2 regions of the Geobacillus uzenensis genome follow, and region 1 is predicted to be linked to the other one. Evidence: predicted binding sites of a transcription regulator. Region 1 holds the regulator's gene; the other holds the start of a gene.

Region 1 (4,423 bases):
CTTCTTTTTTCGCCCCGGCTTCTTGCACCGTTTCCCGGAAATGGGCATACACTTCTTCCGGCACGTAGAAATCTTCGGCGAACGTCCAGCGGTATGCCTCCTTCGTCAGTTTCGCCTCTTCAGCGCCGAGCGGAGAGCCGTGAACGCCGGATGTGCCCGCTTTTGTCGGCGCGCCGTAACCGATCGTCGTTTTCACTTCAATGAGCGTCGGCCGGTTGAGGTCAGCCCGCGCCTCTTCAAGCGCTTTGGCGATTTCATCAATGTTGTTGCCGTCTTCGACGCGCAAATATTGCCAGCCGTATGCTTGGAAGCGTTGGGCAACGTTTTCTGAGAACGACAAATTCAGTTCCCCGTCTAGGGAGATGTCGTTCGAGTCATACAGGACGATCAAGCGGCCAAGCTGCAAATGGCCAGCGAGTGACGCGGCTTCGCTCGCCACCCCTTCCATTAAATCGCCGTCGCCGCAAATGGCGTACGTATAATGATCGATTATATCAAACCCGTCGCGGTTGTATGTAGCCGCCAAATGCCGTTCGGCCATCGCCATGCCGACTGCCATTGCGATTCCTTGGCCGAGCGGACCAGTCGTCGCTTCCACTCCCGGCGTATGGCCGTATTCCGGATGCCCTGGCGTTTTGCTTCCCCATTGGCGGAACTGCTTCAAGTCGTCCATCGATACGTCGTAGCCGCTTAAATGAAGCAAGCTGTAAAGCAGCATCGACCCGTGTCCCGCTGACAGGACAAACCGGTCGCGGTTAAACCAGTTTGGGTTCGCCGGATTATGGTTCATAAATTTCGTCCAAAGCGTGTACGCCATCGGCGCCGCGCCCATCGGCATGCCGGGGTGCCCGGATTTCGCCTTTTCGATCGCGTCAATCGACAGCGTTCGAATGGTGGTAATCGCTAATTCTTCGATCGAATGCGCCATCGTTTTCCTCCCTTTCATCAACATGGTGTCACTTACTATCATATAGAAAATTGACTTCCTTGTACAACGATATTTTCACTGTCAGAAAAAAACAGGGCGCTCCCGCCCTTCTTGCCCGCCGCTTAATGAAGGCGACGGCGCTGACTTTCCTTCAATTTTTTTGGCGTCACGTCATTGCCGTTCGGGTCGATGACCGTCACCGTATGAAGCATATCGGTCATCGCTTTGCGGAACGCCTGAATGTATTCGCGGCGCAGCTTTGCCTGCTCGATCGTTTCTTCCGCCGACAGGCCGGACGTTTTCGCCTTTTTGGCCAGTTCGTTGATGCGGGCTAATTTTTGTTTCGAAAGCATTGGTTATCTTCTCCCATCTGTCGCATCGCTATTCTGTTTTATCTTATTCGATCGGACAGGCTAATGGCAACGGAGAAACCTTGGCCGTCTTGCGCGGCCTAACGACGTTCCTGTTCGTCCATATACTCTTGATAGCGGCGATGGACAGTCGCTTTGGACGCCGCGTAGCCAAAGCTTCGGAGCGTCGCGGCGATGTCCGCAAACGTCAAGCCGCTCCCGCGCAGGCGGACGATCTCTTCGACCGGAAGCTCGATCCGATCGCGCCCGGCGTTTTCGCCACGGCGCGTTAAGTTCCGCTCCGGACGGTAGCCGCGGGCGATGGCCCGCTGCATGCCGCGCTTAATTTTCGCATTATGTATTTTCCGCTGGTACTCCTCGACGATGGCGATGATCGACAACACCATCTCATCAGCCTCTGACAGCGGCATCTCCCCGCGGTGGCTAGCGCTGTATATTTTCACTCCCCTTTTTTTCAGGCAGTGCAGCACCGCCATGCGCGCATGGCCGCGTCCGAGCCGCGTTTCATCTTGAATGAGCAAGGCGTCGACCGCCCCTTCTTCACAAAGCGCAAGCAGCTCGAGCACCCCGTCACGGTCAGCTTCGTAGCCGCTCGCCTGCTCGGCGATCACTTTAACGACGTCAAAGCCGCACTCTTTGGCTAGCTTCTCCAGTTCGGCGCGCTGCCGTACAAGCGACGTTTCCTGCTCCGTTTTATCCGTGCTGACGCGGCAGTAAATGACCGCCTTCATGGCCAAAGCACATCCCCCCCTTCTTTCTGTTACCGCTTGACAGCCAATGAGCCGTCTTGCTCTGATTTTAACACAGGAATGACGATTTGTTCACCGGCGGTGAGGCGCGCGCTCGGCAAACGATTGACATCGACCACCCAGCGGATAAATTCATCCGGCGACAAGCCGTGCGCCGGCTCATACTGCTTCGCCAACCCCCAAAGCGTATCGCCGGAAGCGACCGTTACCGTCATGTATTCTTTTTTGTCAACCGGGCTGCTGGCATAAACAAACCCCGCCAAAACGAGCGTGAGCAAACATGAAAAAATGAGGTAGTGCAGCAACGTTTTCTTCATCTCCCCCACCCTTTTTTTAGAATATGTGTTCGCTTTTTCTTCATTATAGCCAAGAACGTTTGTTTGCGTCAACAAAAAAATTCGAACTTATGTTTGTTTTTCTATTCCCCCCATGCTATAATGAAAGCAAACGATGTGGCAAGAGGTGTGAAAAGGGATGACGAAACTGTCCAAACGCCAGCAACAAATTTTAGAATTTATCAAACAGGAAGTGAAAACGAAAGGCTATCCCCCGTCAGTAAGGGAAATCGGGGAAGCAGTCGGTTTGGCGTCGAGTTCGACCGTCCACGGCCACCTTGCGCGCCTAGAAAGCAAAGGGTTCATCCGCCGTGACCCGACGAAGCCGCGCGCCATTGAAATTTTGGACAGCGATCTGACGAAAGAAAGAGAAAAAGAGGAGGTCGTTTCCGTGCCGGTGATCGGCAAGGTGACGGCCGGCCAGCCGATCACTGCCGTCGAAAACATCGACGACTATTTCCCGCTGCCGAAACGGCTCGCGGCCGGCGAGGAACAGCTGTTTATGCTTGAAGTGATGGGTGACAGCATGATCGAAGCCGGCATTTTGGACGGCGACTACGTGATCGTCCGCCAGCAGTCGTCGGCCAATAACGGCGACATCGTCGTCGCCATGACGGAGGAAAACGAAGCAACAGTGAAACGGTTTTTCAAAGAAAAAGACCACATCCGCCTGCAGCCGGAAAACGCCCATCTCGAACCGATCATCGTCCGCGACTGCACGATTCTCGGCAAAGTGATCGGCGTCTATCGCCTGATCGACTAAGGGTCCGGCCGGCGCCGCGCGCCATAACAAAAGCTGCCCCGTTTGTCGGGGCAGCTTTTCGATTAGTACAGCTCCATATATTGGTCCAACTCCCATTGATGGACCGTTGTCCGATACATATCCCACTCGATTTCTTTCGCTTCGACGAAATGCTCGAATAAATGTTTGCCGAGCGCTTGGACGATCACCTCGTCCGATTTTAAGTTGTCGAGCGCTTCGATCAGCGTTGCCGGCAAATCGACAATCCCTTCCTCGAGCCGCTCTTCTTTCGTCATGACGTAAATGTTTCGGTCAACCGGCGCTGGAGGAGTGAGCTTGTTGCGAATGCCGTCAAGCCCGGCTGCCAACAGCACAGCCATCGCCAAGTACGGGTTCGCCGCCGGATCGACGCTGCGCACTTCAATGCGCGTGCTCATGCCGCGCGAAGCTGGAATGCGGATAAGCGGGCTGCGGTTGCGCGCCGACCAGGCAACATAACATGGCGCCTCATAGCCCGGAACGAGCCGCTTGTACGAGTTGACCGTCGGGTTGGTCACCGCTGTAAAGTTCGGCGCATGCTTCAGCACGCCGGCGATAAACTGGCGGGCCGTATCGCTCAACTGCAAATCGCCGTTCGGGTCAAAAAAGGCGTTTTCGTTGTTGCGGAACAGCGACAAGTTGCAGTGCATTCCCGAACCGTTAATGCCAAAAATCGGCTTCGGCATAAACGTCGCGTGCAGCCCATGTTTGCGGGCGATCGTTTTAACGACGAGCTTAAACGTTTGAATGTCGTCGCATGCTTTGATGGCATGGGCGTATTTAAAATCGATCTCGTGCTGGCCCGGGGCGACTTCATGGTGCGACGCTTCAATTTCAAAGCCCATCTCCTCAAGCTCAAGCACGATATCGCGCCGGCAGTTTTCCCCTAAGTCGGTCGGCGCCAAGTCGAAGTAGCCGCCGCGGTCGTTCAGTTCCATCGTCGGACGGCCATTTTCATCGAGCTTAAAGAGGAAAAACTCCGGTTCCGCTCCCAAGTTGAACGCCGTAAAGCCGAGCGCTTCCATCTCTTTCAACACGCGCTTTAAATTGTAGCGCGGGCAGCCTTCAAACGGCGTGCCGTCCGCATTGTAAATGTCGCAAATAAAGCGGGCGACTTTTCCTTTTTCCGACGTCCACGGGAAGATGACAAACGTGTCCAAATCCGGATACAAATACATGTCCGATTCTTCGATGCGGACAAACCCCTCGATCGAAGACCCGTCAAACATCATTTTATTATTGAGCGCTTTCTCAAGTTG
Region 2 (4,423 bases), on a different contig from region 1:
GGCCGATCCGGTCTCGGCGCTCGTCGTGTTCCTTGACGGCAAGCCAGCGAAAAAAGAATACCGGAAATATAAGGTAAAAACAGTGGCGGGACCGAACGATTATGAAACGATGCGCGAAGTTGTGCGCCGCCGCTATACGCGCGTGTTGAAAGAAGGATTGCCGCTTCCCGATTTGATCATCATCGACGGCGGTAAAGGCCACTTGTCGGCGGTGCGGGATGTATTGGAAAACGAGCTCGGCCTCGATGTGCCGCTGGCCGGGCTGGCGAAAGACGAAAAACACCGCACATCGGAGCTCATCGCCGGCGATCCGCCAGCCGTCGTGCCGCTTGACCGGCAAAGCCAAGAGTTTTATTTGCTGCAGCGCATTCAAGATGAAGTGCACCGGTTTGCGGTCACATTCCACCGTCAGACGCGGCAGAAGACGATGTTCCATTCCGTTCTCGATGACATCCCCGGTGTCGGAGCAAAACGGAAAAAGGCGCTATTAAACTATTTTGGCTCGGTGAAAAAGATGAAAGAAGCGACGATTGAAGAGTTGCAACAGGCGAACATCCCGCGGGCGGTGGCGGAGAAAATTTACGAGAAGCTGCATGAATAGCGGTTAAAAGGGCGTCCCGTAAGCGCGGGGCGCCCTTTGTTGCCCTTGCTGAGAAGTCATTGCTTCGACTATAGACGACTAGCGGTGATCAATCAATGGTTTGTTTCCGGTCCCACTTCACTAAAATGCGCGCCTTGCCTGCCTGTTTTGCCGGCAATTCGACCGCTTCGGTGACGAATCGTTTTTGCTGCTCAATTTGTTGGGCGAGAAACCCGGCTTCGAGCTGAAAGGTGCAGCTGTCGTATAAGGAAAGGCGGGCGGAGACAATCGGACCGGACAGCTCGATGTGCAGTTCATCTTTCCGCTCCTCGTCGGCCGACAGCGTCCCCCAGCCAGCCCGCTCAAAAAAGACGGCGATGTCCTCCATTGTAGCGAGCGGATAGCGGCGCGCCAGCTGCTTGCCGGCCCAGTATAAAAGGGCGGCGCCATCTTTACCGAGCAGCTCGGGAAGAAGCGAATGGCGGAGCAGCTCAGCGCCAAATGCGGAAAGCGTGATCGATCCAAACGTTTCATACTGTTCCTCTAACCGTGGCTGTTTCATCGTCTTCCCCTCTTTCTATCCATTTCCTCATTATAGCTGAACTGCCGGCGGCGTGCACTCCCTTTCTTCAGAGAGGGAAAATATGAGAATGTTTGAACATTTTGTGGCGATGTTTTCTTGACGCTTGTACAATGTGGGAGTACAATGAATGTGACAAATGCAAGATGGAAATGGAAGGCGTTTCTATTTCCATCCTGTAACGAGGGGAATTTATTTTTACTTACGTTAAAGGGGGTTTACATAATGGCAGGGAATCGCGAGTTTTATTATCGCCGGCTCCATTCGCTGCTCGGGGTTATCCCCGTTGGGGTGTTTTTAGTGCAGCACTTGGTCGTCAACCATTTTGCGACGCGCGGGCCGGAAGCGTTTAACCGGGCGGCTGCGTTTATGGCAAACTTGCCGTTCCGTATTTTCTTGGAAATTTTCATTATTTTCCTTCCATTGCTGTTCCACGCGGTATACGGCATTTACATCGCGTTTACAGCCAAATTCAACACGCGCCAGTACGGCTATTTCCGCAACTGGATGTTCATGCTTCAGCGGATTACGGGCATTATCACATTGATTTTTGTCGTCTGGCACGTGTATGAAACAAGGGTGCAAGCCGCGTTTGGCGCTGAAGTGAATTATGATATGATGGCCAATATTGTCGATAATCCGTTTATGCTTTGGTTTTATATTATCGGCATTTTGTCGACCGTCTTTCACTTCGCCAACGGTTTATGGTCGTTCTTCGTCAGCTGGGGTTTAACGGTATCCCCTCGTTCACAGCAAGTGTTCACGTACATTACGATGATCATCTTTGTCGCGCTTTCGATTGTCGGCATTCGCGCCATTTTGGCTTTTGCGTAAAAAATTGATTTCAGCTGTTGGATGACATGAACCGCTGCGTTGGCTCTTGATGGATCACGCTGCAGCCGTTTGTCGAACGAACGCTTGATCGACAGAGGCAAACCGTGGGACATTGAAGCAAAAGCAGCAATTTTCTAGGGAGTGAGTAGCCATGAAAAAAGGAAAAATCATCGTTGTTGGCGGCGGATTGGCCGGCTTGATGGCCACGATTAAAATCGCCGAAGCAGGAGTGCCTGTCGAGTTGTTTTCACTCGTTCCGGTAAAGCGTTCTCACTCCGTCTGTGCCCAAGGCGGCATTAACGGAGCGGTCAATACGAAAGGGGAAGGCGACTCGCCGTGGGAACATTTTGACGACACCGTCTACGGCGGCGACTTTTTGGCGAACCAGCCCCCGGTCAAAGCGATGTGCGAGGCAGCGCCGGGGATCATTTACATGCTTGACCGGATGGGCGTCATGTTCAACCGCACGCCGGAAGGATTGCTCGACTTCCGCCGTTTCGGGGGAACGCAGCACCACCGCACGGCTTACGCCGGGGCAACGACCGGCCAGCAAATTTTGTATGCGCTTGACGAGCAAGTGCGCCGCCATGAAGTGGCTGGGCTTGTGACGAAATATGAGCATTGGGAGTTTTTGGGAGTCGTTTTAGATGACGAACAAATTTGCCGCGGCATCGTCGCGCAAGACTTACGATCCATGGAGATTAAAGCGTTTCCTGCCGATGCCGTCATTTTGGCGACCGGCGGACCGGGGATCATTTTCGGAAAATCGACGAACTCGGTCATCAATACCGGTTCGGCGGCGTCGATCGCCTATCAGCAAGGCGTCTATTATGCAAACGGCGAATTTATCCAAATCCATCCGACCGCGATTCCGGGCGATGACAAGCTTCGGTTGATGAGCGAATCGGCGCGCGGGGAAGGCGGCCGCGTCTGGACGTACAAAGACGGAAAACCGTGGTACTTCCTTGAAGAAAAATACCCGGCTTACGGAAACTTAGTGCCGCGCGACATCGCTGCCCGGGAAATTTTCCATGTGTGCGTCGACTTGAAGCTCGGCATTAACGGGGAAAACATGGTGTATTTGGATCTTTCCCATAAAGATCCGAAAGAGCTGGATATTAAGCTCGGCGGCATTATTGAAATTTACGAGAAATTCATGGGCGAAGACCCGCGCAAAGTGCCGATGAAAGTGTTTCCTGCTGTTCACTATTCAATGGGCGGCTTATGGGTCGACTATGACCAAATGACAAACATTAAAGGGCTGTTTGCCGCCGGTGAGTGCGACTACTCTATTCATGGCGCCAACCGTCTCGGCGCGAACTCGCTCTTATCGGCCATTTATGGCGGGATGGTCGCCGGCCCGAACGCGGTCCGCTACATCCGCGGTCTTGAAAAATCGGCCGATGCGCTGCCGTCGGCGCTGTTTGATGGCTATGTCAAACAAGAACAAGAAAAGTGGGAAAACATTCTGTCGATGGACGGTACGGAAAACGCCTATGTGCTGCATAAAGAGCTCGGCGAATGGATGACAGCGAACGTGACGATCGTCCGCTACAACGACCGGCTGCTGAAAACGGACGAAAAAATTCAAGAGCTGATGGAGCGGTACAAAAACATCAGCGTCACCGACACGGCGAAGTGGAGCAACCAAGGGGCGACGTTTATCCGTCAGCTGTACAACATGCTGCAGCTTGCCCGCGTCATCACGCTCGGCGCGTATCATCGCAACGAAAGCCGCGGAGCGCACTACAAACCGGAGTTTCCGGAGCGCAATGACGAAGAGTGGCTGAAAACGACGATGGCCCGCTACACGCCAGACGGTCCGGCATTCCATTACGAAGAGATCGATGTTTCGTTGATCAAGCCGCGCAAACGCGACTACAGCAAAAAGAAAGAGGAAGTGAAGTAAGATGAGCGAGAACAAAACGGTTCGATTCATCATTACGCGCCAAGATCGTCCGGACTCTGCGCCATATGAAGAAGAGTTTGTCATCCCGTACCGCCCGAACATGAACGTCATTTCGGCGCTCATGGAAATCCGCCGCAACCCGGTCAACGCCAAAGGCGAAAAAACGACACCGGTCGTTTGGGAAATGAACTGTTTGGAAGAAGTGTGCGGAGCATGTTCGATGGTGATTAACGGCAAGCCGCGCCAAGCGTGTGCGGCCTTGATCGACCAGCTCGAGCAGCCGATCCGCCTCGAGCCGATGCGCACGTTCCCGGTCATCCGCGACTTGGTCATCGACCGGAGCCGGATGTTTGATGCGCTAAAACGCGTCAAAGCATGGATTCCAATCGACGGAACGTACGACTTGGGTCCGGGTCCGCGCATGCCGGAGCGGAAGCGGCAATGGGCGTACGAGCTGTCCAAATGCATGACGTGCGGGGTCTGTCTTGAAGCGTGCCCGAACGTCAACAGCAAGTCGAAC

The links. Region 1 encodes LexA, which represses DNA repair genes until DNA is damaged. Its sites were predicted from a motif close to CGAACATATGTTCG; they were not measured.
Region 2: the regulator LexA is predicted to act here: its motif matches at 2,068-2,081, upstream of sdhA (succinate dehydrogenase flavoprotein subunit).

What each region holds. Positions count from the first base shown of each region.
Region 1 is NZ_NEWL01000006.1:461,177-465,599, forward strand. It holds gene tkt (transketolase) at 1-928, opposite strand, end outside; gene B9L21_RS09760 (DUF896 domain-containing protein) at 1,051-1,281, opposite strand; gene B9L21_RS09765 (recombinase family protein) at 1,380-2,030, opposite strand; gene yneA (cell division suppressor protein YneA) at 2,060-2,365, opposite strand; gene lexA (transcriptional repressor LexA) at 2,523-3,146, shown strand; gene glnA (type I glutamate--ammonia ligase) at 3,209-4,423, opposite strand, start outside.
Region 2 is NZ_NEWL01000002.1:227,346-231,768, forward strand. It holds gene uvrC (excinuclease ABC subunit UvrC) at 1-601, shown strand, start outside; gene B9L21_RS02630 (YslB family protein) at 690-1,142, opposite strand; gene B9L21_RS02635 (succinate dehydrogenase cytochrome b558 subunit) at 1,386-1,994, shown strand; gene sdhA (succinate dehydrogenase flavoprotein subunit) at 2,146-3,903, shown strand; gene sdhB (succinate dehydrogenase iron-sulfur subunit) at 3,905-4,423, shown strand, end outside.